DNA from 4 places in the Pseudomonas sp. HLS-6 TE3448 genome. Region 3 is predicted to be linked to each of the others. Evidence: predicted binding sites of a transcription regulator. Region 3 holds the regulator's gene; each other region holds the start of a gene.
The links. Region 3 encodes sigma-54, which starts transcription at its own class of promoters, with help from an activator protein. Its sites were predicted from a motif close to ANTGGCATNNANNTTGCTNT; they were not measured.
Positions count from the first base shown of each region.

Region 1: AB7M23_RS16100 (ammonium transporter) is a predicted target of sigma-54. The motif match lies at 4,757-4,776, and genes of this name have one in related genera.
Region 2: glnA (glutamate--ammonia ligase) is a predicted target of sigma-54. The motif match lies at 3,438-3,457, and genes of this name have one in related genera.
Region 4: AB7M23_RS23200 (circularly permuted type 2 ATP-grasp protein) is a predicted target of sigma-54. The motif match lies at 2,177-2,196, and genes of this name have one in related genera.

Region 1 is NZ_JBRJIO010000001.1:3,478,822-3,486,000, reverse strand. It holds gene AB7M23_RS16125 (heme-dependent oxidative N-demethylase family protein) at 1-149, shown strand, start outside; gene AB7M23_RS16120 (aminomethyltransferase family protein) at 183-1,313, shown strand; gene purU (formyltetrahydrofolate deformylase) at 1,384-2,238, shown strand; gene folK (2-amino-4-hydroxy-6-hydroxymethyldihydropteridine diphosphokinase) at 2,341-2,877, opposite strand; gene AB7M23_RS16105 (P-II family nitrogen regulator) at 2,967-3,305, opposite strand; gene AB7M23_RS16100 (ammonium transporter) at 3,317-4,636, opposite strand; gene AB7M23_RS16095 (L,D-transpeptidase family protein) at 4,947-6,518, opposite strand; gene AB7M23_RS16090 (murein L,D-transpeptidase catalytic domain family protein) at 6,665-7,179, shown strand, end outside.
Region 2 is NZ_JBRJIO010000001.1:1,709,525-1,716,703, reverse strand. It holds gene typA (translational GTPase TypA) at 1-1,640, opposite strand, end outside; gene thiI (tRNA uracil 4-sulfurtransferase ThiI) at 1,768-3,222, opposite strand; gene glnA (glutamate--ammonia ligase) at 3,553-4,959, shown strand; gene glnL (nitrogen regulation protein NR(II)) at 5,474-6,559, shown strand; gene ntrC (nitrogen regulation protein NR(I)) at 6,556-7,179, shown strand, end outside.
Region 3 is NZ_JBRJIO010000001.1:2,352,318-2,359,496, reverse strand. It holds gene lptC (LPS export ABC transporter periplasmic protein LptC) at 1-571, shown strand, start outside; gene lptA (lipopolysaccharide transport periplasmic protein LptA) at 558-1,082, shown strand; gene lptB (LPS export ABC transporter ATP-binding protein) at 1,082-1,807, shown strand; gene AB7M23_RS10845 (RNA polymerase factor sigma-54) at 1,987-3,480, shown strand; gene hpf (ribosome hibernation-promoting factor, HPF/YfiA family) at 3,564-3,872, shown strand; gene ptsN (PTS IIA-like nitrogen regulatory protein PtsN) at 3,885-4,349, shown strand; gene rapZ (RNase adapter RapZ) at 4,352-5,206, shown strand; gene AB7M23_RS10825 (HPr family phosphocarrier protein) at 5,225-5,497, shown strand; gene AB7M23_RS10820 (TldD/PmbA family protein) at 5,602-6,984, opposite strand.
Region 4 is NZ_JBRJIO010000001.1:5,042,859-5,050,037, forward strand. It holds gene AB7M23_RS23195 (alpha-E domain-containing protein) at 1-731, opposite strand, end outside; gene AB7M23_RS23200 (circularly permuted type 2 ATP-grasp protein) at 735-2,144, opposite strand; gene AB7M23_RS23205 (ribonuclease E inhibitor RraB) at 2,329-2,661, opposite strand; gene AB7M23_RS23210 (LTA synthase family protein) at 2,910-4,994, opposite strand; gene speE (polyamine aminopropyltransferase) at 5,202-6,062, opposite strand; gene AB7M23_RS23220 (PLDc N-terminal domain-containing protein) at 6,190-6,381, opposite strand; gene AB7M23_RS23225 (hypothetical protein) at 6,452-6,982, opposite strand; gene AB7M23_RS23230 (ankyrin repeat domain-containing protein) at 7,041-7,179, opposite strand, start outside.

The DNA of each region.
Region 1 (7,179 bases), 1.1 Mb from region 3:
TCAACGAACTCGTCACCAACCCCGCCTGGGCCAAGCGCCTGCATCGCGTGCTACGCGACTTGCCCGCCCCCATCGCCGACTACAAGGGCATGACCCGCTACCGCCAGCCATTGCTGGAGTGGCTCAGCCAGTTCGACCCACACGCCTGACTCTCTCAACGACCCGTTAGAAGGAAACGATCAATGGCTCATTCATGGCGCATCAGCGCACTGCGCGACCGACACCTGGCCCTGGGCTCCGCGCTCGAAGACTGGAACGGCATGGGCACCGCCTGGACCTACGCCTCGGACCTGGCCGACCATCACGAGGCGATCCGTACCAAGGCTGGCCTGATGGATGTCTCGGGGCTGAAGAAAGTCCACTACGTCGGGCCTCACGCCGAAAGCCTGCTCAGCTACGCCACCACTCGGGATATCAGCAAGGTCTACCCGGGCAAGTCGGTGTATGCCTGCATGCTCAACGAAGACGGGAAGTTCGCCGATGACTGCGTGATCTATCGCACGGGCCCTAACGCCTTCATGGTCGTGCACGGGGCAGGCAACGGCCATGAGATGCTGGTTCGCCAGGCGGCGGGGCGCCAGGTCGCCCTGCTGTTCGATGACGACCTCCACGACCTCTCGCTGCAAGGGCCCTTGGCGGTGGACTTCCTTGCCGAACACGTGCCGGGCATTCGCGACCTGCCCTACTTCCACCATGTCCAGACCACACTCTTCGGTCGCCCGGTGATGATCTCGCGCACCGGCTACACCGGCGAACGCGGCTATGAGATCTTCTGCAAGGCCGCCGATGCCCCCTTGATCTGGGACACCATTCTGGAGAAAGGCCGTCCTCTGGGCATCATCCCCTGTGCGTTCCTCGCCCTGGATTGGCTGCGCACCGAAAGCTACCTGCTGTTCTTTCCCTATGACAATTCCGAGATGTACCCGTTTGCGCAGGAAAAAGCCGGGGACACGCTCTGGGAGCTGGGCCTGGACTTCACCGTCTCGCCAGGCAAGCAGGACTTTCGCGGCGCCCACGAGCACTACCGCCTGCAAGGTCAGGAGCGTTTCAAGATCTTCGGCGTACTGATAGACGCCCCACTCGCCGCCGAACCAGGCGATACCTTATGGCAGGACGGCAAGCAGGTCGGCGTTATCACCTGCCCTATGTACTCACGCCTGACACAACGTTCCCTGGCCATCGCCCGAATGGACACCGCCATCGCCGTGCATGGCACGCCACTGGTGGTCAAAGGCAGCCTGGAAGCCAGCGCCATCGCCCATGAAATGCCGTTCGACGACCCCGAGAAGAAAAAACGTACCGCCAAAGGCTAACCCGACACACGGGGCCGCACCCGCGCGCCCCGTGTGCTGTCACCCATTCCCTCCATCGGATCACCCCGCCATGAACCAGTTCGTCTTGAAAATCAGTTGCCCGGCACGCTCGGGTATCGTCGCCGCCGTCACCACCTTCCTTGCGAACCAACAGTGCTACATCAGCGAACTCTCGCAGTTTGACGACGAAGTCACCTCGCGCTTTTTCATGCGCGCGGTGTTCCGCTTCAACGACGGTTGCGAGCCCGACATCGACCGTGTGCGCAGCGGTTTCGTTGACGTTGCCACGCCACTGGAGATGCAATGGGAACTGTTTTCCTCCAGCCAGCCGCCCAAAGTGCTGATCATGGTCAGCAAGTTCGACCATTGCCTGGTGGACCTGCTGTACCGCCATCACAAAGGCGAGCTCCACATGGAGATCACCGCTGTTGTCTCCAACCACCTCGACCTGCGGCACATGGCCGAACGCGAGGGTATCCGCTTCATCTACCTGCCGGTGAACAAAGACAACAAGGCCCAGCAGGAAGCCGAACTGATGAAAATCGTCGAGGAGACCGGAACCGACCTGGTGGTGCTTGCGCGCTATATGCAAATTCTGTCCGACGACCTCTGCCGCAAGCTGTCTGGCCGCGCAATCAACATCCACCACTCCTTCCTGCCCGGCTTCAAGGGTGCCAAACCCTACCACCAGGCCTACGCACGTGGCGTTAAACTGATCGGCGCCACCGCCCACTACGTGACCAGCGACCTCGACGAGGGCCCGATCATCGAGCAGGAAGTTCAGCGTGTTGACCACGCCCACCAGGCCGAGCAGTTGGTGGCAATCGGCCGGGATACCGAGACCATTGCACTCTCCAAAGCACTGAAGTACCACTTGCAGCACCGGGTGTTCATTAACGGCGACAAGACCGTTATCTTCAGCTGAGCCCCACTCGCCAGCCGTTGCCAGAGACGCGGGCCACCGGCAGAGATGTCGGTGGCTCTTGCGCAGCAGGCGCCCTCACCTGCCCCTTCACGGATAGCGCCCTCAGCCCAGCGACGGCAAACTCAGCTCAACCGCTGTCAGCGGTGCGTTTACGACAAAGCCGTTCCACAACTCGCTGAACGTCTGCCCATTGCGCGGATGCCGGCAGGTTGGCGCCAGCTGGGCCAGGGGTTTAAGCACAAAGGCCTGCTCCAGGATCTCTGGCCGTGGCAACTCAAGGTCACCGAACTGTCCAACCTGCTCGCCATACATCAACAGATCAATGTCCAGGCTGACCTGATCCGGGGTCTGCCGGCAGCGGCCGAAATGCGCCTCCAGCGCCTTGAGCTCAGCAACCAGGGAGGCCAGGGAACGGGTGGTCTGCGCCTGCACGACCATATTGAAAAAGGCCGGTGCTTCTAGCCCGACCGCGCTGCTCTCAAAGACCGGAGAACAACGCAATGGCCCCAGTGACGCCCGCAACGCGATGCACGCCTGACTCAAATGCCATTGCCGGCGCAGGTTGCTACCCAGGCCCAGGTAGATGTCATGGACCTGGATGTCCGTGACCCCGACGGTGCGAATCTGTAGAGCGGTCATAACAACACCCTGAAAAACACCGACCATCAACCGTGATGCAAAGGGGCGACCTGCATCCACAGGTCGCCCCTTTCGCCCACCCTCGAGGCTCAGACCGCGTCGGCGCCAACCTCTGCGGTACGAATCCGGACAACCTGCGACGCCTCGGTGACGAACAGCTTGCCATCACCGATCTTGCCCGTGCGTGCAGCGTTGATGATGGCTTCCAGCGCTGCCTCGCACAGCGCATCGGTGACAATCGCTTCAAGCTTGATCTTGGGAATCAGGTCGACAACGTATTCAGAGCCCCGATAGATTTCGGAGTGCCCCTTCTGCCGACCGAAGCCCTTGACCTCGGTCACCGTCAACCCTGTCACTCCCACTTCAGCCAAGGCCTCACGTACATCGTCGAGCTTGAAAGGCCTGATGATCGCAGTGATCACTTTCATGAGTGCGCTCCTTAATTCGAGTACTTGTAGCCCACTTCACCGTGAGACGACAGATCCAGACCGTCCACTTCATGTTCTTCGTCGACACGAAGGCCACGGCATAGCACGGCGGCCACCTTGAAGGCGATAAAGCTCGACACCGCCGAGAACAGGATGCTGAACGCCAAGACGCCACCATTGACCAACAACTGATCCAGCACGCCGCGCTCCCCGCTGAAACCCAGCCCGCCCAGAGAGGTCATGGCAAATACCGGGGTCAGCAAACCGCCGACGATACCGCCAACGCCATGCACGCCAAACACATCGAATGCGTCATCCAGCCCAAGGATCGGCTTGAGTTTTTCCACGGCCCACAAGCAGATCGGCGCAACGATCAAACCCAGCAGGATAGACCCCATTGGGCCTACGAAACCGCAGGCCGGCGTGATCGCGACAAGGCCGGCAATAGCCCCGGACAACGCACCCAGCATGCTCGGCTTGCCACGATGCTTCCACTCGACGAACAACCACGCCAACGCCCCTGCCGCGCTGGCGAGCATGGTGTTGACCATCACCAGCATGGCAAAACCATTGGCCACCAATGCACAGCCGCCACAGAAACCCAGCCAGCCCACCCACAGCATCGAGCCACCGGTCATGGTCATGGTCATGTTATGCGGCGCCAGCGCCGAGGTTCCGTAGCCGCGACGGCGCCCCAGCAGGAAGGCGCCGATCAGCGATGCAATGCCGACATTGACGTGCACCACATTACCGCCCGCGAAGTCCTGAACACCCAGGTCGAACACCCAACCGCCTCCCCAAGCCATATGCGCCATGGGGAGATAATTGATCGTCAACCAGATGGCCATGAACACCATGACCGCCGAAAATTTCATCCGCTCAGCGAAACCGCCGCAGATGATCGCCGGGGTAATGGCTGCGAACAGCAGCATGAACAAGAAGTACAGCAACTCAGGAATGGTGCCTTGAAGTGCGTCGGGGCCTACGCCCTTGAGAAACAGTTTATCGAGCCCACCAATAACCGCTTGCCATTCGCCACCTGACGTGAACGTCAGGGAATAGCCGTAAATGGCAAATAGCACCGACATCAACGATGCAACTGAAAACACCTGCATCAGAATCGAGAGCACATTCTTGCTACGTGCCAGGCCACCATAGAACAACGCCAAGCCAGGCAAGGTCATCAACAACACCACCAACGCGCACGTCGTCACAAAGGCGGTGTCACCGCTGTTAAGCGCAAGCGGCTGATCCGCCGCCCACGTAGGGAGCGTCACTGACGTGAGCGCAGCGACCGCCGCCAATCGGCCACCTCTGAAAGAGCCGTTCATGTGTATTCCTCAACAGTGATGCAGCATTGCTCTCATAAGTGGCGTGCGATCAATCGCCCGCCCCTAGCCTCAGGTTCGTCAACAAAATTTCCCAAAAAGAAAATTTCATTCCCGAAGGTAAAAGCAATCTATCTGCCAAACTGCCTGCCGTTACCTCCAAGGAGGTAACAAAAACCCGCATGGATCGACAGGAACACCGGAGGAATCGAGGTACAGGGATAAGAATGCGCGTAGCGGAAGGTACTCGCCGCTACGCGCTGGTGCATCACGGCTGTGAACAGAACAAAATCGGGCGTTTTGCCCGACCGCGTCAGCGCTTCACCGCCAGCGCGGCCAACAATGCGCCATCACGCCCGTAAATATCCGGAGCGTAGGACACCTTGCCCTGGCGGTCGGCCTGAGCCGTCCAGTAGCTGAGCACAATCGGTACTGGCGTTGCCAGGCGGAACTCATGGGTAAGCCCGGTGCTCAACAGCTGGTCCGTGCGGGCACGCTCGGGCGGGCTCAACAACAGATCGCGCAACTGCAACGCGTGCTCGACCCGCACACAACCCGAGCTGAACGCGCGAGGCCCTTTGTTGAACAGCGCCTGGCTGGGCGTGTCGTGCAGGTACACCGAAAACGGGTTGGGGAAACGAATCGCCATCTGCCCGAGCGGGTTCCTCGGCCCCGCACCCTGACGCAAGAGGATGTTGCCGGGATTCTCCCAATCGATATCCTCCGGCGCCAATGGCTGCCCATCGCTGTCCAGCACCTGAAGGTTCTGCCGGCTCAGGAAGGCCTGATCCCGACGGATTTCCGGGAGCTTGTCTTCACGCAGAATGGTTGGCGGCACCGTCCAGGTCGGGTTCAGGGTGAGGCGCGTTACCTGGGACTTCAGCAGCGGGGTCTGGCGCTCGGCACGGCCCACCTGCGTGCGCGTCTGCCATACCGGTAACCCGTTCTGATAGACGATCAACTGGGCCGCCGCGACATTGACCAACAGGCTGGTAGGCTCCATTTCCTGGGCCAGCCAGCGAAAGCGTTCAAGGTTGATGCGCAACTGCTCGCGCCGCGCCGCCGGGCTGACGTTCAACTCGTTCAAGGTTCCCGGCCCGATCACCCCGTCCGCTTGCAGCGAATGGCTCAGCTGGAAATTTTTCACTGCATTAACCAGCGTGGCACTGTAGTGCGAATCGACGGTAACCGGAAGGCTGCTCAAATAGCCCTCGTTCAACAACCGCTGTGCAAGCTGCGGCACCCGCTCATCCTGCATGTCCGGGCGCAGCAACGGGCCGCTGGCAAGCGACTGCCAGTGGGGCAACGGCTGCTGGCGCTGCTGGGCATACACATGACGCAGGTATTGATACTGTTCCAGGCTCGGGCGGGCCTGGGCAAAGGCCCCGGCAATGTTCTGCAGCCCCGGACCGGCGAGCGCCAGCACCTCGGCCTGTCGGTCGCGTTGTACCTCATTGGCATGCCACAGGGGCTCGAAACGCGCTTGCTGCAAACGACCATAGTGCAGATCCTGTAAAGCCTGCAGGTACTGTTGGCTGATCTGGATATCAGCACACAGCGCGTCGCCCGCCCCATTGCCAGCCGGCAACGCGTAGTTGGCCGGGTCCAGGCCATCGTCGGCCACGTGCTGCAACTCGGCCTGCAAGGCCGCCACACGCCCGTTGACCGACCACACCGCAAGGCCCTGTTGCTGCTGATAGAAGGCCTGCAGCAGCGCCTGCGTCGGCGTGTCCACGTGCTTGGCCAGGCCCGGGCACGCGACCGCCAATTGGGTGAGCGCTAATTGCAGCGGGCTTTGATTCTCGGCAGGCGCCACTTCGGCAAACGCGACCAATGGCGCAGCGAGCAAGCAAATGCTCAAGTAACATGCGGACTTTTTGAACAACTGCTTTACTCCAATCCATGGCCGTCACGGTTGACGGTCAACCTTTGCAGCAGATACGACAAACAATCGGGCCAGTGTACAAGCTAGGCTGCCGAGGGGGACGACACGATGTCAGGAGTCAAAGTGGCAAGGGAGACTCTTCACACATGCTGACCTTTTTGTGCCGACTTTTTCTGGCAACAGCAGCCTTGGGCGTGATCTGCACGCCAACGTTCGCCGCCAACACAAACAACCCTGCTTTGTATGACAGCCTCTCGCAGGCCGCTCCAGAACTCAATCCCCAAGCGCTGAAAGGCGCCCTGAGCGCCATGCAATGTGCCGTCAACAATGGCGCCCGGCAAGCACGGCACCTGGCCGTGATCGACTACTCGCAACCCTCCACGGCACGCCGGCTCTGGATCTTCGACCTGAACAAGAAGACCGTAGTGCTGCGCGACCTGGTCGCCCATGGACAAAAGTCCGGGGAAAATTTCGCCACCCAGTTTTCCAATCGCCTAGGCAGCTACCAGTCCAGCCTAGGGCTGTTCCGCACCCAGGAAAGCTATGAGGGCAGCCACGGTTACTCGCTACGCATGGACGGCCTGGAGCCGGGCTTCAACGACCAAGCGCGGGACCGTGCCATCGTGATTCATGCCGCCGACTATGTGAACCCCTTGTGGAG
Region 2 (7,179 bases), 640 kb from region 3:
CGCATGTTGTCGAGCTTCTTGCCCTTGGTAGGGTTGACGCCCAGGTCGTTGTCACGGCTGTTCAGACCAACGATCTGACCGTTGTAGATGTCCTGACCGTGCTCGATGAACAGCTTGCCACGAGCCTGCAGGGTTTCCAGGGAGTAGGTCAGTGCCTTGCCGGTCTCAACCGATACCAGTACACCGTTCTGACGGCCGGACATATGGCCGGACTTCATGGTGTCGTAGCGATCGAAGATCGAGGTCAGGATGCCTGCACCGTTGGTCAGGGTCAGGAACTGGTTACGGAAACCAATCAGACCACGGGCTGGAATGTTGTACTCCAGACGCACACGACCTTTACCATCCGGCGACATGTTGGTCAGGTCGCCTTTACGCAGACCCATCTCTTCCATGACCTTGCCCTGAGCTTCTTCAGGGATGTCGATGGTTACGTTCTCGAACGGCTCCTGCTTGACGCCGTTGACTTCACGGATGATTACTTCAGGACGGCCTACAGCCATCTCGAAGCCTTCACGACGCATGGTTTCGATCAGAACCGACAGGTGCAGCTCACCGCGGCCGGAAACCTTGAACTTGTCAGCCGAGTCGCCTTCTTCAACGCGCAGTGCAACGTTGTAAAGCAGCTCTTTGTCCAGACGTTCCTTGATGTTACGGCTGGTGACGAACTTGCCTTCCTTACCGCAGAACGGCGAGTCGTTGACCTGGAAGGTCATCGAAACGGTTGGCTCATCAACGGTCAGTGGCTTCATCGCTTCGACGTTCAGTGGGTCGCACAGGGTGTCGGAGATGAACAGCTCGTCGAAACCGCTGACGCAAACGATGTCGCCCGCCAGTGCTTCTTCAACGTCAACGCGGTGCAGACCGTGGTGACCCATCAGCTTCAGGATACGGCCGTTGCGCTTCTTGCCGTCAACGTCGATGGCTACAACCGGGGTGTTCGGCTTGACGCGACCACGGGCGATACGGCCAACGCCGATAACACCGAGGAAGCTGTTGTAGTCCAGGGCAGAGATCTGCATCTGGAACGGGCCGTCACGGTCAACGGAAGGCGCTGGTACGTTGTCGACGATCGACTGGTACAGCGGGGTCATGTCTTCCGCCATGTCGGTGTGGTCCAGACCGGCAATGCCGTTCAGGGCCGAGGCGTAGACGACTTTGAAGTCCAGCTGTTCATCGGTAGCACCGAGGTTGTCGAACAGGTCGAAGATCTGGTCCAGAACCCAATCAGGACGCGCGCCTGGACGGTCAACCTTGTTGATGACCACGATTGGACGCAGGCCGGCTTCGAAAGCCTTCTTGGTCACGAAACGGGTTTGCGGCATAGGGCCGTCTTGAGCGTCAACCAGCAGCAGCACGGAGTCGACCATCGACATTACGCGCTCAACTTCGCCACCGAAGTCGGCGTGGCCGGGGGTATCCACGATGTTGATGTGGTAGCCGTTCCAGTTGATGGCGGTGTTCTTCGCCAGAATGGTAATGCCGCGCTCTTTTTCCTGGTCGTTGGAGTCCATCACGCGCTCGTCGTTGAGCTCGTTGCGCTCCAGAGTGCCGGACTGACGCAGGAGTTTGTCTACCAGGGTGGTTTTACCATGGTCAACGTGGGCGATGATGGCGATGTTACGGAGATTTTCGATCACTTGTGTATCTCGAGCAGAGGATTCGGGTTGCCGCCAGTTTAGGCGGCGAATATGAATGAAAAACGCTCAACGGGCCCGCCGGTCGGGAGGGCGGTGGCGGATGCTGCCGCCATACAGCCCTGGCGTCTTATGCCGGGCGATAAACACGCACATTGGCATGTCCCTCGCTCAATAAGTGGTGGGCATGCAGGCGGCTCATTACGCCCTTGTCGCAATACAGCAGGTACTGGCGGGTAGCATCCAGTTCCTTGAAACGGCTGTTCAGGGCATAGAACGGCAGCACCTGAACTTCGATACCGTCGAGTACCAGTGGCTGGTCTTCCTGGGCGTCGGGGTGACGGATGTCGATCACCACCTGCCCGGCCAACGCCTGGCTGACTTCTTCAATCTGAATATCCTGGCCCAGCTCATCGATGACATTGTCGATCGAGATCAGGCGGGCACGCTCCAGCGCACGCTCCAGCACCGCCATGTCGAAACTGCGCTCTTCGCTTTCGACGCGGTGACGCTTGGCACAGGTAGTCGGGTTCACCGAAATCACGCCGCAGTATTCTGGCATGTGCTTGGCGAACTCGGCGGTCCCGATCTGGTAGGCCTGATCGATGATGTCCTGCTTGTGGCTGGCCAACAGCGGGCGCAACACCAGTTTCTCGGTCGCCGAATCGATCACTGCCAGGTTCGGCAGGGTCTGGCTGGAGACCTGGGAAATCGCCTCACCGGTCACCAGTGCGTCGATTTCCAGGCGATCGGCAATGCGGGTTGCAGCACGCAACATCATACGCTTGAGGGTAACGCCCATATAGCTGTTACCGACCTTGCCGAGAATTTCGCCGACCACTTCTTCGAACGGCACGCTGACAAACAGCACACGCTGGCTGCTGCCGTACTTTTTCCAGAGAAAGTGCGCGACTTCCATTACGCCAAGCTCGTGAGCACGGCCACCGAGGTTGAAGAAACAGAAATGGGTCATCAGGCCGCGACGCATCATCTGATAGGCCGCCACGGTAGAGTCGAAACCACCCGACATCAGCACCAGGGTCTGTTCCAGCGCGCCCAGCGGGTAGCCGCCGATGCCCGGGTGCTGGCTGTGCACCACGAACAGGCGCTCATCACGCAGTTCAAGACGCACCACGACTTCAGGGTTGCGCAGATCGATCCCGGCGGCGCCGCACTGCTGGCGCAGTTGGCTGCCAACATAACGATCGACATCCATGGAGGTGAAGCTGTGCTTGCCGGCACGCTTGCAGCGAACCGAAAAATGCTTGCCGGCCAGCTGCGCACCATAATGAAGCTTGCACTTGGCGACGATATCGTCGAAATCGACCAGCGGGTATTCGTCGACCTGAAGGAAATGCGCAATGCCCGGCGTGCAGGACAGACGCTCGATCATCTCGCGCTGCACTTTTTCATCGTCCAGGCGAGTGATGATCTCGAGATTATCCCAGACACCCTTGACCACGAGCTCTGGATCGAGGTCCTTGAGCACGACACGAATGTTGCGGCAGAGCTGGCGAATGAAGCGCTTGCGCACCGGGCCGCTCTTGATGGTGATCTCTGGGAAAATCTTGACGATTAGTTTCATGAAAAACTGCGTGCAATGTGCCAAGCGAAAAAGGGGGGCGCGGATTATAGCGGAAATTGCTCAAGGTTTGACCAACTATTGTACGGACGGCATCTAACGCACCAAAACAGGTCATCTTGATTAAAAATCGCATCATAAGAGTGCGAAAAAAATCCGCTTTTTCAGTATTTACGGCGCAAACGCCTATGTTTGGGGCAAAAAACCCAAGTCGGGGCACTGGCATGCAATTTGCTCCCTTGTGAGGCAGGTTGCCTTGGCGGACTATTCGCGCCCGGCATCACCCAAATTCAAGGGCTGCACAGGCAAGCTCTACCCCACCCGGAGGACACTATGTCGAAGTCGGTTCAACTCATCAAAGATCATGACGTTAAATGGATTGATCTGCGCTTCACTGACACCAAAGGCACTCAGCACCACGTGACCATGCCAGCCCGTGATGCGCTGGATGAAGACTTCTTTGAAGCCGGCAAGATGTTCGACGGCTCCTCCATCGCTGGATGGAAAGGCATCGAAGCGTCCGACATGATCCTGATGCCGGTCGACGATACTGCCGTGCTCGATCCGTTCACCGAAGAGCCAACGCTGATCATCGTTTGCGACATCATCGAACCTTCGACCATGCAAGGCTACGACCGCGACCCACGCGCCATCGCCAAGCGTGCCGAGGAGTACCTGAAGTCCACCGCTATCGGTGACACCGTACTGGTCGGCCCGGAGCCAGAGTTCTTCATCTTCGACGAAGTGAAATTCAAGTCCGACATCTCGGGCTCGATGTTCAAGATCTTCTCCGAACAAGGTTCGTGGATGTCCGACCAGGACGTCGAAGGCGGCAACAAAGGTCACCGCCCAGGCGTCAAAGGCGGTTACTTCCCAGTTCCTCCGTTCGACCATGACCACGAAATCCGTACTGCCATGTGTAATGCCATGGAAGAAATGGGCCTGGTCATCGAAGTTCACCACCACGAAGTGGCAACTGCCGGCCAGAACGAAATCGGCGTGCGTTTCAACACCCTGGTGAAGAAAGCCGACGAAGTTCAGACCCTGAAGTACTGCGTACACAACGTTGCCGACGCTTACGGCCGTACCGCTACCTTCATGCCGAAGCCACTGTACGGTGACAACGGTTCGGGCATGCACGTTCACATGTCCATCTCCAAAGAAGGCAAGAACACCTTCTCCGGCGAAGGCTATGCCGGCCTGTCCGACACCGCCCTGTACTTCATCGGCGGTATCATCAAGCACGGCAAGGCACTGAACGGCTTCACCAACCCTTCGACCAACTCCTACAAGCGTCTGGTCCCAGGCTTCGAAGCCCCAGTAATGCTGGCCTACTCGGCGCGCAACCGCTCTGCCTCGATCCGTATTCCATACGTTTCCAGCCCGAAAGCCCGTCGTATCGAAGCGCGCTTCCCGGACCCGGCTGCCAACCCATACCTGTGCTTCGCAGCGCTGCTGATGGCAGGTCTGGACGGTATCCAGAACAAGATCCACCCAGGCGATGCCGCCGACAAGAACCTGTACGACCTGCCGCCTGAAGAGGCCAAGGAAATCCCACAGGTTTGTGGCAGCCTGAAAGAAGCCCTGGAAGAGCTGGACAAGGGCCGTGCGTTCCTGACCAAAGGCGGCGTTTTCAGCGACGACTTCATCGACGCCTACATCGCCCTGAAAAGCGAAGAAGAAATCAAGGTTCGCACCTTCGTACACCCACTGGAATACGAGCTGTACTACAGCTGCTAATCCCGTGACGCTCGCGCAAGCGGCGTAAGAAAGGCCTCCCTCGGGAGGCCTTTCTTGTTTCTGACGTGTCACCTACGCAAAGCCCAGACGCCTGGCACTGAGCCCTGCGGGAAGTTGGCTTGCCAACGATGCAGGCACCACGCACTCGCTGGCACACCCGTCGACGCCAACGCAGGCAAGCCTGCATCCCACAGAAAACGCAGCCTGAAGCGCCCTCGGAAGCATCTTTCCGGGCAACGCCTTTAATGCAGAACCGATCCTGGCTCAATGCTCTATATTGGTGCGATGGGCCACCTGCATCCGCTGTTCACAGCCCATTTTGGTTCAAGAAAATCGCAAGCCTAGGGCTTTGTAGTCCTTTTTTGGGCATATACAGGTCTTTTTCAGGCGAATCCGCTTCTTTTCGGAGCCTTGGTTTGTTTTTTGCATTTTCTTCGTATCAGCGGATTACCAGTGCGCGCGACCCTGGCTTCAGCCACGGTTGTCATGTACCAAAAGAGGTCAACGACGCCCCATGACCATCAGCGATGCTCTGCACCGACTGCTACTGGACAACCTGACCACTGCCACCATTCTGCTCAATGCCGAACTGCGTCTTGAGTACATGAATCCGGCGGCGGAGATGCTGCTCGCCATCAGTGGTCAGCGCAGCCATGGCCAGTTCATCAGCGAGCTGTTCACGGAATCGACCGAAGCGCTGAACTCCTTGCGCCAGGCCGTGGAACACGCTCACCCGTTCACTAAACGCGAAGCCCTGCTCACCTCCTTGGCCGGCCAGACCCTGACCGTCGACTACGCAGTAACGCCCATCCTGAGCAACGGAAAGACCCTGCTGTTGCTTGAAGTCCATCCGCGGGACCGCTTGCTGCGGATCACCAAGGAAGAGGCTCAGCTGTCCAAACAAGAGACCACCAAGATGCTGGTCCGTGGCCTGGCCCACGAGATCAAGAACCCGCTTGGCGGTATTCGCGGCGCGGCACAGTTGTTGGCTCGCGAGCTACCCGAAGAAAGCCTGAAGGACTACACCAACGTCATCATTGAAGAGGCGGATCGCCTGCGCAACCTGGTTGATCGCATGCTGGGCTCGAACAAGCTGCCGTCACTGGCCATGACCAACATCCATGAAGTACTGGAACGGGTCTGTAGCCTGGTCGAAGCAGAAAGCCAAGGCTGCATCACCTTGGTGCGGGACTATGACCCAAGCCTGCCGGACGTCCTGATCGATCGCGAGCAGATGATCCAGGCCGTGCTCAACATCGTTCGCAACGCCATGCAGGCCATCAGCGCCCAGAACGAACTGCGCCTGGGCCGTATCAGCCTGCGTACCCGGGCCATGCGCCAGTTCACCATTGGCCATACACGCCATCGCCTGGTGGCCAAGGTCGAAATCATCGACAACGGCCCTGGCATTCCCGCCGAACTGCAGGAAACCATCTTTTATCCAATGGTCAGCGGCCGTCCCGACGGAACCGGGCTGGGCCTGGCCATTACCCAGAACATCATCAGCCAGCACCAAGGGCTGATCGAGTGTGACAGCCACCCTGGTCACACCAACTTTTCGATCTTCCTGCCGCTGGAACAAGGAGCCATGTCCTCATGAGCCGTAGTGAAACTGTCTGGATCGTCGATGACGATCGCTCCATCCGCTGGGTTCTGGAGAAAGCCTTGCAGCAGGAAGGCATGACCACCCAGAGCTTCGACAGCGCTGATGGCGTCATGGGTCGTTTGTCCCGGCAGCAGCCGGATGTAATCATCTCTGATATCCGCATGCCTGGGGCCAGCGGCCTGGACCTGCTCGCGCAGATTCGCGAGCAGTACCCTCGCCTGCCGGTCATCATCATGACCGCCCACTCGGACCTCGACAGCGCCGTTGCGTCTTATCAGGGCGGGGCCTTCGAGTACTTGCCTAAGCCTTTCGACGTTGACGAAGCCGTATCACTGGTCAAACGTGCCAACCAGCATGCCCAGGAGCAACAGGGCATGGATGTGGCACCCAGCCTGACCCGCACCCCGGAAATCATCGGCGAAGCACCGGCGATGCAGGAGGTGTTCCGTGCCATTGGTCGCCTGAGCCACTCCAACATTACCGTGCTGATCAACGGCGAGTCGGGCACCGGCAAAGAGCTGGTCGCCCACGCCCTTCACCGCCACAGCCCAAGGGCGGCATCGCCGTTTATTGCATTAAACATGGCGGCAATCCCCAAGGACCTGATGGAGTCA
Region 3 (7,179 bases):
GTTCAGCAATAAAATCCGCAACATTGCGCTGCTCGGGGCGATCGCCGTCCTGCTGGCGGCGGTTGGCTACTGGAAGGTCGGCCCCGATACTTTCCTCGAGAAACCGGTGGCCACTGTCGACAAAGGCGCCATCGACTATTACGCCACCAATGCCCACAGCGTTCAGTTTCTACCTGACGGCAAGCTGCAATACGACATGACGGCAGACAAGGTCGAGCACCTGCAGGCCAGCGAGATCACCCTGCTGACCACGCCCGACCTGCACATGTACCGCGGCACCGCCTACCCTTGGCACGTTCAGAGCGAACGCGGCGAGGTCAACCCGGACGGCACCGAAGTCGAACTGATTGACTCGGTACGGGTTGCCCGCACCGATGAACAGAACCGTGAAACCATTATTACCACGACCCGCATGACGGTATTCCCACAGAAGCAATATGCTCAAACCGAGCAAGCCGTTAGAATCGACGGCGCCGGTGGAACCACTACGGGCAAGGGAATGAAAGCGTATTTGAAAGACGGCAGGATGGACCTGCTGTCCAACGTAAGAGGACAGTATGAGGCTCGTTAAAACCCTCCCCTTTTTGCTCAGCCTGAGCGCAGCACTGGGAAGCGCGAGCGCCTTGGCCCTGCCGAACGACCGCGACCAGCCAATCCGCATCCAGGCCGATAACGCCCAACTGGACGACAAGAAAGGCATTGCCACCTACACCGGCGACGTGATCATCACCCAAGGCTCGATGATGATCAAAGGCAACACCGTGACCATCACCCGCTCCGCTTCCGGCGATATCGACGTGGTCACTTCGGTGGGCAACCTGGCGTATTTCGAACAGCAACAAAGCGCCGCAAAACCGGACAAGATGCAAGGCTATGCCGTGCAGATCCAATACCAGGCGCTGAAAGACCTGGTGGTTCTGACTGACCGGGCCAAGGTGATCAACGAAGGCAACACCACCGAAGGCGAGAAAATCGTCTACAACACCAAGTCTCAGGTCGCCACCGCCGGCCGCGGCAGCAACATTACCGCACCGCGCCCACGCATCGACATGGTGATCCAGCCGAAGAAGAAGGCCGAGTAATGGCAACCCTCAAAGCCCAGCACCTGGCCAAGAGCTACAAGAGTCGACAAGTCGTACGTGACGTCAGCCTGTCAATCGACAGCGGCCAGATCGTCGGCCTGCTCGGCCCTAACGGCGCCGGCAAGACAACGTGCTTCTACATGATTGTCGGCCTGGTACAGGCCGACCAGGGCCGCGTGCTCATCGACGACCTGGATGTCAGCCACCAGCCGATGCACGGTCGTGCACGCGCGGGTATTGGCTACCTGCCCCAGGAAGCCTCGATCTTCCGCAAGTTGTCGGTGGCCGACAACATCATGGCGATCCTGGAAACACGCAAGGAGCTGGACGGCGCAGGGCGTCGCAAGGAACTGGAAAGCCTGCTGCAGGAGTTTCACATCAGCCACATCCGCGACAACCTCGGCATGAGCCTTTCCGGTGGTGAACGTCGCCGTGTGGAGATCGCCCGCGCACTGGCGACTGCACCGAAATTTATCCTGCTCGACGAACCGTTTGCCGGTGTCGACCCGATCTCGGTCGGCGACATCAAGCAGATCATCCACCACCTGAAAGCCAAAGGCATTGGCGTTCTGATCACCGACCACAACGTCCGTGAAACACTGGATATCTGCGAAACCGCTTACATCGTCAACGATGGTCGCCTAATCGCCGAAGGTGATGCAGAAACCATCCTGGCCAACGAACTGGTGAAAGAGGTTTACCTCGGTCACGAGTTCCGCCTGTAAGCCCGAGGTGCGAGGCACCGCCAGAGCGCTGACGATCCGCCCAAATACCGGCTTATTTGTTACAGCGCTCTAGGCAAACACCTCGGTTTCAGGCATATAATTTGCTTAAAGAAGGCGCTTCGGCGCCCTTGTAGTGGATGGCGCATGTGCGCCGGCGAATAAGGTGTTAAGCCCCTGCCATGAAACCATCGCTCGTCCTAAGAATGGGCCAGCAACTGACGATGACACCGCAGTTGCAACAGGCCATCCGTCTGCTCCAGCTTTCCACACTGGACCTGCAGCAGGAAATCCAGGAAGCCCTGGAATCCAACCCGATGCTCGAACGCCAGGAAGATGGCGACGACTTCGATAACAGCGACCCGATGGCGGATAACGCCGAATCCAAGCCGACCTCGGAATCCCAGGAAACCAGCTTCCAGGAAACCGCCACTCCCGTGGAAAGCCTTGAAGAAGGTGAGTGGAACGAGCGTATTCCCAATGAGCTGCCGGTAGACACCGCCTGGGAAGATATCTATCAAACCAGCGCCAGCAGCCTTCCCAGCAACGATGACGACGAGTGGGACTTCACCACCCGCACCTCGGCGGGTGAAAGCCTGCAGAGCCACCTGCTGTGGCAGTTGAACCTGGCGCCAATGTCGGATACCGACCGACTGATTGCCGTCACCCTGATCGACTGCATCAACAACCAGGGCTATCTCGACGAAACACTGGAAGAGGTCTGTGAGTCCTTCGACCCGGAACTCGATATCGAACTGGACGAAGTGGAAGCCGTCCTGCACCGCATCCAGCAATTCGAGCCTGCCGGTATAGGCGCCCGCAACCTGAGCGAATGCCTGTTGTTGCAGTTGCGTCAGATGCCGGCACAAACACCCTGGATGACTGAAGCGCAACGACTGGTCAGCGACTACATCGACCTGCTCGGCAGCCGCGACTACAGCCAGCTGATGCGCCGCATGAAGCTCAAGGAAGACGAGCTGCGCCAGGTGATCGAACTGGTACAAAGCCTGAACCCACGCCCTGGCTCACAGATCGAGTCCAGTGAACCCGAATACGTGGTGCCTGACGTGATCGTGCGCAAGGACAGCGATCGCTGGCTGGTTGAACTGAACCAGGAAGCCGTCCCACGCCTGCGCGTCAATCCACAGTACGCAGGCTTTGTACGCCGCGCCGATACCAGCGCAGACAACACCTTCATGCGCAATCAGCTTCAGGAAGCCCGCTGGTTCATCAAGAGCCTGCAAAGCCGCAACGAAACGCTGATGAAGGTTGCCACCCAGATCGTCGAACACCAGCGCGGATTCCTCGACCACGGTGACGAGGCCATGAAGCCGCTGGTACTGCACGACATCGCCGAAGCGGTGGGCATGCACGAGTCGACCATATCCCGGGTGACCACGCAAAAGTACATGCATACCCCGCGTGGCATTTACGAACTGAAGTACTTTTTCTCCAGCCATGTCAGCACCTCCGAAGGCGGAGAATGCTCGTCCACGGCGATTCGCGCGATCATCAAAAAACTGGTTGCAGCGGAAAATCAGAAAAAGCCATTGAGTGACAGCAAGATCGCTGGTTTACTGGAGGCACAAGGCATCCAGGTAGCACGACGCACCGTCGCCAAGTACCGCGAATCGCTCGGCATTGCACCGTCGAGTGAACGCAAGCGACTGATGTAACGCACCTGAGGTGTGCCACCGCAATTCAAGTGGCAGGCGCAATACCTGCCTCTTTATGCACCGGCAACAAAAGGAGAAGCTGTATGCAAGTCAACATCAGTGGACACCAAGTAGAAGTCACCGAAGCGCTGCGCACTTATATCGGGGAAAAACTCGAGCGTGTTGAGCGTCACTTCGACAAGATCACCAATGTGCAGGTCATTCTGGAGGTCGAGAAGCTGAAACAGAAAATCGAGGCCACCCTGCGCATCCCTGGCGGCGAAGTCGTCGCCAATGCCGAGCATGAAGACATGTATGCCGCGATCGACCTGCTTGCCGACAAGCTCGACCGCCAACTGAAAAAACACAAGGAAAAACAGCAGGCCTTGCTGCAAGGTGCAGCCGCTCGCTGATCCCCCCCACTCATGATCCGACTTGAAGATATCCTGACCCCCGGCCGTTCACTTGTGAACGTGCCGGGCGGCAGTAAAAAACGCGTACTCGAACACATTGCCAACCTGATTGACCGGGAAGTACCGGATCTGGAAATGCAAGATGTCTTCGAGAGCCTGATTGCCCGCGAAAAACTGGGTTCAACCGGTTTCGGCAACGGTATCGCCATTCCACACTGCCGCCTCAGTGGCTGTGCCGCGCCGATCAGTGCGCTGCTCCACCTGGATGCCCCCATAGATTACGACGCCATCGATGGTGCTCCCGTAGACCTGCTGTTCGTACTGCTGGTTCCGGAAGCCGCCACCGACGAGCACCTGGAGCTGCTGCGCCAGATCGCCAGCATGCTTGACCGCAAGGACGTTCGCGAAAAACTGCGTGCGGCCGGCGATAGCCAGTCCCTGTATCAGGTCGTACTGGATGTACAGAACGGGCACTGAACATGCGTTTGATCATCGTCAGCGGCCGGTCCGGCTCAGGTAAAAGCACTGCCCTCGATGTGCTCGAGGACAATGGCTACTATTGCATCGACAACCTTCCGGCCGGCTTGCTGCCGCAGCTTGCCGAAAGTGCGCTGATCAATACCGAACTGATGCAGCCCAAGGTTGCCGTGTCCATTGATGCACGCAACCTGCCAAGCCATCTCTCCCGGTTCCCGGAACTGCTTGAAGATGCACGCAACCGGCATATCCAATGCGATGTGCTGTATCTGGACGCCGATGAAGAAACCCTGCTCAAGCGCTTCTCGGAAACCCGTCGCCGTCACCCGCTGACCAACGCTCAGCGCTCGCTGGCTGAGGCCATCCGGGTCGAGACCGAACTGCTCGGTCCTATTTCCGATCTGGCCGACCTGAAGATCGACACCACCAACCTGAACCTCTACCAGCTCAAAGATTCGATCAAGCTTCGCCTGCTCAATCAACCCGAGCCGGGCACTGCATTCCTGGTCGAGTCATTCGGCTTCAAGCGTGGAATGCCCGTAGACGCTGACGTGGTGTTCGATGTGCGCTGCCTGCCCAACCCCTACTGGAAGCCAGAGCTGCGGGATCACTCCGGGCTTGAGCAACCGGTAATCGACTACCTGGCCGCCCAGCCGGATGTCGAAGACATGTTCCAGGATATCTCCGGGTATCTCCTCAAATGGCTACCCCGCTTTGCCGCCAGCAACCGTGCGTATGTCACCATTGCCATCGGTTGTACCGGTGGTCATCATCGCTCGGTCTATCTGACCGAACGCCTGGGTCAGTTGCTGCAGCAATCGCTGAAGAACGTCCAGGTCCGCCACCGCGACCTCTAGCCACAGGACTCTTGTGCGATGCCTGCTCTTGAAATAACCATCATCAACAAGCTGGGCCTGCATGCCCGCGCAGCAGCAAAATTCGTTGGCGTTGCCGGCCGTTTTCCTTGCCAGGTACGAATTGGCCGTGCACCGGACAAACTGGTCGATGGCAAGAGCATCATGGCCGTGATGATGCTCGCAGCAGGCAAAGGTACTCAGGTACACCTGCACACCGAAGGTGAAGACGACACAGAGGCACTCAACGCACTGGTTGAGCTGATCAACAATCGCTTTGACGAAGGCGAATAACGCACAAGCATTCTACGGCCCCCTTGTCTCACGCAGCCGCGTACCCTTCTGGTAGCCCAACACCAAGCCGAGCTACCAGACGTAGGATCCACTACGACAGTTGCTCAATCACTCACGATATCCAGTTGTTCAATCAGAAGCGAACGCCCCAACGAGCGCCCAACGGGCTCGCGATCACGGCCTACGGCAACGATTTGCTTGAACAGTGCTTTCATATTGCCCGAGACAGTAAACGGGTTCAGCGCATGCTGCACCTCGCCATGCTCAATCCAGAAACCAATGCCGCGCATGGAGAACTCACCGCTTTTCAGGTCCAACTGTGGCGGTCTGACCTCAGACAGCAGTACACCACGGCCCATTTTCACCAGCAGAGCCGATTGATCATCCTCGCCCGGCGCAAACGACAGGTTGCGTGCAGCATCAAACAGACTGCCTATCGCATTGCCGGTATTGGCCAATCCGAAGCGACGTGACGACTCCGCGTCCAGCGCATAGGAAACCAGTTGGCCGTTCTCGACAAACGTCCTCGCTTGGGTGAGCACACCTTCGCTATCAAACGGACAACTGCCGATGCCCATGGGCAGGCATGGGTCCTCCCCAATCGTGACCACGTCAGAGAAGACCTGAGCACCGAGGGTATCTCCCAGAAACGAGGCGTTCTCGCCCAACACCTTGCCGGTGATTGCCTGCGCGAACGAGGCAAGCAGCCAGGCTGAGACGCTCGGCGCACAAACCACGGGCACCTGCATGTGCACCTGCTCCATTGAACGTGCGCTCAGATAGCCGAGCGCGCGCCTGGCCGCGAGGTCACCGATACGCGCCGGGTCCGACAGCAACTCGATCTTGCGCTGCACCTCATAGTTGCTGCCGGTGCGCCTGATACCGTCTGCGGCACTGCGCACATAGCAACTCAGGTCAAAGGTACTACTGGCGTAGCCGTCCAGAAAACCATGGCTATTGCCGTAGGCCTGGCAGCGCTGCAAAACACTGAAGGCTGTGCCACGGGACTCAACGATCCTCGTATCGGCAGCCAGGGCGGCCGCATCGCAGGTACGAGCCCAATTCAACTGGTCCTCGGCACTGAATGCCGCATCATGGTAAAGCTCAAGGTCGCGTCGCTCCCAGGCCATGCGCTCAGCATCGGCAAGGCCGGTGAACGGATTACTGCAAGCCGACCGCGCCTTTTCCAAGGCCTGACTCACCGCTTCACCAGGCGAGAATCCCTCATTCAGGTCGATGCTCACCTCAGCCTTGCACTGACCAACGTAGACTGCCAGCCCAAGCCAAGCTGTAGCGTCGGTGTACAGGGGGTCCACGTGATCACCTGCCACCCGCTGCACACGGTGTGCCGTACGCAGCGCAAGCGCTTCACAGGCATCGGCACCTTGTGCGCGAGCCTCAGCAAGCAGCACTTCGACATGCGCCTTCAAGTCGGGCAGATTTTCAGGCCCTACAGCCTCCGGCGCCTTGTTCACATCATTCATCATTGGGAAATCCTTTTCTTGAGCCAGGTAAAGTGAGGCCTGCGCAGCGCTAACGCGCACGTTCGCCGGGCAAGCGATACGTTCAAGAAGGACGAACAGCGAAGAAGGGCTTACGCCACGACAGTACGAGAGTCCGTTTCAGTGTTCGTATCCTTATCGAACGACAGAACGGACTCTACGCCTGCAAACAGATGACCT
Region 4 (7,179 bases), 2.7 Mb from region 3:
AGCGAACGCGGCACATCCGCACGCAGCAACAGTAACTCGGCCACATGCCGCGCCGCAGGTGCATCGCGGTAGATCTCGGTGTAAGCCTCGAAAGACGACAGGGCCCTGAGCAAGGCGCTCCACTGGTAGTAACCCCGGGCCGAGCTGTCACTGACCGCATCGGCTTCATCACCAAGCACTTCATAACGGGCGTCGAGCAGGCGCAACGTGTTGTCGGCACGCTCGATAAAGGTGCCCAGCCGGATAAAACGAAAGGCATCGTTGCGCATGATGGTGCCGTAGGTGGCGCCGCGAAACAGGTGTGAGCGCTCCTTCACCCACTCACAAAAACGGCTCAGGCCATAACGCCCTACGCCCTGTTCGGCAATGCCACGGATTTCCAGCCAGGCCGCATTGATGTTCTCCCACATGTCGGCGGTAATTCGCCCACGAACCGCATGCGCACAGGCCCGTGCCGAGCCAAGACAACTGTAGATACTGGCCGGGTTGCCCGGGTCCAGGGCGAAATGCTGCAACAGTCGCTCGGCGTGCAGTTCGCCATGACGCTCGAGGTAGTCATCAAGGGTGCCCGTGATCAGCAACGGCATCGCCAGCTCATCAAGGCCGCCTCCACGGCCGTCCTGCGGCATCAGTGACAGTGAATAACTGACATCAAGCATCCGCGCGAGGTTCTCCGCCCGCTCCAGATAACGCGACATCCAATACAGATCCGAGGCCGTTCTACTCAACATGATTCAATCCTCAACGACCCAGGTGTCCTTGGTACCGCCCCCCTGGGACGAGTTGACCACCAGCGAGCCCTCACGCAGCGCCACCCGGGTCAAACCACCGGGCACCACGCGGGTTTCCCGGCCGGACAAGACGAAGGGACGCAAATCGATATGCCGTGGGGCAATGCCGTTCTCGACAAAGGTCGGACAGGTCGACAACGACAACGTCGGCTGCGCGATGTAGGCCGCAGGGCGCGCTTTGATCCGCGCCGCAAAGGCTTCGAGTTCGGCACGGCTGGCGGCAGGCCCGACCAACATGCCGTAGCCGCCCGAGCCCTGGGTTTCCTTGACCACCAGCTCTGGCAAATGCGCCAGCACATGGGATAACTCAGCCGGTTTGCGGCATTGCCAGGTCGGCACGTTCTTCAGAATCGGCTCCTCGTCCAGATAGAAACGGATCATGTCGGTGACATAGGGGTAGATCGACTTGTCGTCGGCGACCCCGGTACCAATTGCGTTGGCCAGTACCACGTTGCCGCAACGGTAGGCAGACAACAGGCCGGGTACGCCCAGCATTGAGTCAGGGTTGAAGGCCAGCGGATCGAGGAAGGCATCGTCCAGGCGCCGGTAAATCACATCGACCGCCTTGGGGCCGTCCGTGGTGCGCATGTACACACGCTCGTCCCGTACAAACAGGTCCGCGCCTTCGACCAGTTCCACGCCCATTTCACGGGCGAGAAAAGCATGCTCAAAGAAGGCACTGTTAAAACGACCGGGGGTCAACACCACAACACTGGGGTTATCCAGCGGGCTGGAACTTTTCAGGGTGTCGAGTAACAGGTTCGGGTAGTGATCGATCGGGGCGATGCGTTGAGCGGCGAACAACTCCGGGAACAGGCGCATCATCATTTTGCGGTCTTCGAGCATGTAGCTCACACCGCTGGGGGTACGCAGGTTGTCCTCGAGTACGTAGTAGCTGCCGTCGCTGTCGCGCACCAGGTCGACCCCGGAGATATGCGCGTAGAGATCACGGTGCAGATTCAACCCCTGCATTGCCAACTGATACTGCTCGTTGGCGAGCACCTGCTCGGCCGGAATGATGCCGGCCCGCAGAATGCGCTGATCATGGTAGAGGTCGGCGAGAAACAGGTTGAGGGCCTTGACCCTCTGGATGCAGCCCCGCTCGATCACCCGCCATTCAGCGGCGGGAATACTACGGGGAATGGTGTCGAACGGGATCAGGCGTTCAGTGCCTTGCTCATCGCCATAGAGGGTGAACGTAATACCGGCACGATGAAACAGCAGGTCGGCTTCCCGACGACGCTGAGCCAACAGTTCCGGTGGGGTCTCGGCCAGCCAACTGGCGAATCCGCTGTAGTGCGCTCGGACTTCACCGTTGCCGGCATACATTTCGTCATAAAAGCTGCGGATCATGCCGAACTCCTTGTCATCCGGACCAAGACGTCATCGCAAGCCCCGTGCCATCGGCATAAATGCTTTTATTTCAAGTGGTTATAGAAGCGAGGGAAAAACACCGCACCAGAGCAGTGCGAGATACACCGTCAACCGGGCGACGGCGCCTCATTGCGAGGCAGTGCCCGGCTGACGGTTGATTGGCTCAGGCCAGCAAACGCTCTTGCTTGACCCCCCAGCCTTGAACCTCACCACCCAGCGGTGCGATCACCGCCTCAAAGCCCTGTTCGAACTCATCGATGCCGCCATGGGTGGCATACATCACCTTGCTCAACTCCAGATGCCAGCCGCCATCTGCACATTCACAGACCTGTGCATTGAGCGACTCGCCGCGGAATTTCCCGGCTGCTCTGCGGGCACGCTCCTCATCGGGGAAAACGGCATAGAACTCGATGGGGTGGATACGGGCAAAGTCGAACCCGCCTTCCTTCATGCTGCGCAAGACATTAATGCTGATGTCATCATATTGGCTGCTCATGAATCGTCCTCCGCAAATACCGATGGATTAACCTTCAGTGCGTGACGCTATCGCCCACAGTAGAGGCGCGGGCCTTCGAGCTAGTGATCAAGACAGGGCCGGGAAGCGTGAATCAGGTAGACCCTGAGTGCATCCTAGCGCTTGCGCAGCGCTCGTGCCAACCGATGTAAGTCGTATCGACACATCAAAAAACAAAAGCCCCGATAAATCGGGGCTTTGGTCAAACAGGCATCACGTAGTTCCGGTGATCAGTCCGGCACGCCGTGAACCACACCGGCGGTGTTGTCCAGCAGGCTCTTGGTCGCCGTCTGGATGAACGACTCCAGCTTGCGCGTCAGTTCAGCCTGGTCCGGGCTTTCGATTCGCTCGGCCTTGAACTCGCGACCCAGTTGGTAGCGGTACATGCGTGGCGACATGTCCTTGGACTCGATCAGAATCCGATCACCCGTTACCAGGCCAACGGTCTGCTCGCTACCCGACGGTTTGATCATGCCAAAACCCTGGTCGCCTTCCGGCAGGTTAAGCAGGTCACGCCCCCAGCACTGATGACGGGTTTCGCCACCGAGGCGACCCATGATGGTCGGCACGATATCGATCTGGGTACCCACGGTGTGGCTGACCGCACCGAACTTCTCCTGGATACCCGGCGCAATGAGCAGCAGCGGTACGTTGAAGCGGCTCAGGTCGAGTTCAGTGACCTGCTGGTTGTTGCCGAAACCATGGTCGCCAACAATAACGAACAGGGTTTCCTTGAAGTACGGCTCTTTGCGCGCCTTCTCGAAGAACTGACCCAATGCCCAGTCGGAATAACGCATGGCGGTCAGGTGCTCGTCGAGACGACCCTGGCCCGTCACAGGCTCTACCGGCAGGTTTTTCGGCAACGCGTACGGCGTGTGGTTGGACAGGCTTTGCAGCAAGGCATAGAACGGTTTCTTGCCATAGTTTTTCGCCAGTTCTTCAGCACCACGGTCGAACATGTCCTGGTCAGACACGCCCCAGGTAGGGTCGGAGAACACTGGATTGACGAAATCGTTACGGCCAATGAAAGTGGTCATGCCCTGGTTGCTGAAGAACCCGGACTGGTTGTCCCAGGCGAAGTCGCCGTTATAGACATAGACGTCATCGTATTTGCGTGCACTGAGCAGCGCTGGCAAACCCGACAGTTTGTGGCTGCCTTCAGGCGTCTGCATCAGGTATTCGAAACCTGGCAGGTTGGGGAAGCAGCCCATGGTGGCGAACATACCCTGGTGGGTATGGGTGCCGTTGGAGAAGAAACGGTCGAACAGCAACCCTTCCTTGGCCAGTTTGTCGAAGTACGGCGTAATGTTGGTGGTGGCACCCAGCGCACCCACCGAATGCCCGGCGAAGCTTTCCAGCAGGATCACCACGACGTTCTTGATCGGCAGGGTTTTCTCGACTGGCGGGGTGAACTCACGGCGCACAGCCGCTTCATCGGCATCGACCAGCTTGTCGTGAGGCGTCAGCAGCATGCTGCGCACGGTCTCCTGCGCTTCATCCTGCGGCAGGGTGGCCTTCCAGATGTTGTCACGCTCTTCGGACATCCGGCTCTTGGCAGCGGTGATCAGGGTCAGCGTACCGTTCAGGCCCAACTGGTTGGCAAAGTTCGAATCGGTGGTGTAAGCATCGCCCCAACGCATCGGCGGGCCTTGACGCAAGGTACCGCGAGCGGCAACCACGGCCACCAACAGCACCATGAAGAACACGCCGCCGCGCACATACCAAGGCGCTACGCTACGCGCACCGGCCACACTGCTGCCGTATACGCCACGAGGCCGCGTCATGCGGTCGACACCTTTGAACAGCAGGCTCAGCAACCAGGTCCCGAAGGCCCACGCCAACAGGTAACGTACGACAGGGAAGCCGTACCACAGCATGCTCAGTACGGTCTTCGGATCTTCCTTGACGTACTGGAAGACCAACCCGTTAAGGCGCTGGTGGAATTCACGGTAGAAGTCCATCTCCATCAGGCCGAGGAACATGGCCACACTGGCGGTCACGGTCAGCCAGAAACGGAACAGGCCGCGTGCGGCCATCGCCCGAACACTCAACAGTGCCAGCATCAGCGGAATGCAGAGGTACACCACCAGGCGCAGGTCGAAACGCAGGCCGTTGGCGAACGCCTCAGCCAACGTCGAGACCGGGGTGTTGCCGATCTGATCGCTGTTGTAAACCAGAAGCGCCAGCCTCACCAGGCTGAGCATCAGCATGATCACCAGGCCGCTCAGCAGCGTATAGGCCAGGTGCGATTTGACGGTCGGTTGCAGCGCGCGCGAAGCAGCACGCTGATGACTCAAGGCGTCCGTGTTAGCCATGAATAGGAAGATCCCAAAGATTCAGATTTGAAAGAAACGAAGAGCGAAATAACAAGCCTGCCCTAAACAACCGGGCACTGGGGAGCCATTCGTCGAACAGGCATTTGAGCGCACGAATTGTCGGCAATCGAATGTGAAAATTCTGTTCAGAAACTTGCCACGCTTCATGAAATCGACTACGGCGCCCTAAGGCGCCGTAGTGCAGCATCAATCGTTGCTGGGCTTGTTTACAGCCTGCAGCACGTATTGCGGCAAGGCAAACGCACCGATGTGAATCTCCGGGTTGTAATAACGCGTAACGATTCCACTGCCGGCGAAACGCTGGCGCAGGGTTTCCAGCGGCAGTTTGCGGTAACTGGTGTTGGTAGCGCCCCACGCGAAGGTCATTGCACCGCCGATGTAGGTCGGTACCGCGGCCTGGTAGAAGTGCCAATCGGCGAACAGGCTGCGCATGCGGCTTGCTGTGTTTTTAACTTCAGACAACTGCATGAACGGCGTGCCGTTCTGAGTGACCAGAATACCGCCGTCGTTCAGGCAACGATGGCAGGCCTGGTAGAAGTTCTCGGAGAACAGCACCTCTCCCGGACCGATCGGGTCAGTGGAGTCGGAGATGATGACGTCGAACTTCTCTTTGGTGGTGGCGACGAACCGCATGCCGTCATCAATGACCAGGTTCAGGCGCGGGTCATCGTAGGCACCCTTGGAGTGCTCCGGCAGGAACTCCTTGCACATGTCGACCACAGTACCGTCGATCTCGACCATAGTGATGTGCTCGACGCCACGGTGCTTGGTCACTTCACGCAACATGCCACCGTCACCGCCGCCAATGATCAGTACGCGCCGCGCCGTGCCATGAGCCAGGATCGGGACGTGGGTGAGCATCTCGTGGTAGATGAACTCATCGGCCTCGGTGGTTTGGATCACACCGTCCAGCGCCATCACGCGCCCCATGCGCGGGTTCTCGAAAATCACCAGGTGCTGGTGCTCGGTACGAACCTCGTGCAGCAGCTTGTCCATGCGAAAGCGCTGGCCGTAGCCTTCGTACAACGTCTCCAGGTAGTCGCTCATTGCGGGACCTCCAATAAAAGCGGCTGACAACGGGCGCAAACGCGCCCGCCATAGAAAAGGGCGCAGTGTACGTTGTCGATCATGACAGGTCGAATATTCGTCGAGGCACCGCAGGCCGCGCAGGCACCTACAGACGGACATTGCCCCGGGGGCCGGCAATCGCCCAGATGATCAGGCCCAGCACCGGCAACAGCAGGATCAGCAGCACCCAGAGCACCTTGGGCCCGGTCCCTACGCTGCTTTTAATCACATTGATGATTGCCCAGATGTCCAGGGCCAGGATGATCAGGCCAAGAAAGCCATTAAATGTCGAACCCATGATGCCGCTCCTGTGACGGGATGTGTCACTGAGCATAGCCAGCGCTCAACACCCTGGTGTCCACACCGACTTAAACGTGCAAGGCCAGCCGCAGTGCTTCAAGCGACGGCGCGGCGGCAATCCCGACTTCGGCAGCCAACTCAAGCACCCGCTCCAGGTCGTTGCCGTAAACCAGCACGACCTGCAACTCATCGTCGAGCGGCTCACTGAAGTCGAGCAACACATAGCCGCCCGCCTCTTTGTTCATGCTGCTCATCTGGATCTGGATGCGGTTGAGTGCGGTCAAGGCTTCCGTCTTGGCCAATTGCTTGGGCTTGATGTTGAACGCCACATCGGGGCCGAAGGAGGCGACGATCTGGGCAAACAGATCCTGGTAGCTGTCAGCCTGGAACAGCACGGTGTCCGGCAGGCTGCCCACCACAACCCATTCACCCAGGGGAATCGGGAAGGTGTCGTCGTAGTTGATATCGGGGTTGGCGGCCAGAAACCCGGCTGGATCGGCATACGCCTGAGCGGCTTCGTCAGCGATCCGCTCGATGTCATCCTCACGCAGACAGCCGGAGCTGATTTTGCCGATGAGTTCGACCAGTTGGTTTTTCATGAGGGGCCCCTTACGACGATAAAAGGCGCCAAGGATAACGGTAAACACCCACCGAGGGTTAGCCGGCCAGCGCTTGCAACTGCGTCACGGCGTCCTGCGCGCCCATGGCCTGGGCTGCGCCTAATGCGCTCATGCCCTTGGCATCTGCACGTTTGGGGTCGGCCCCCTGTGCCAGCAGATAGTCCACGATTGCGGTT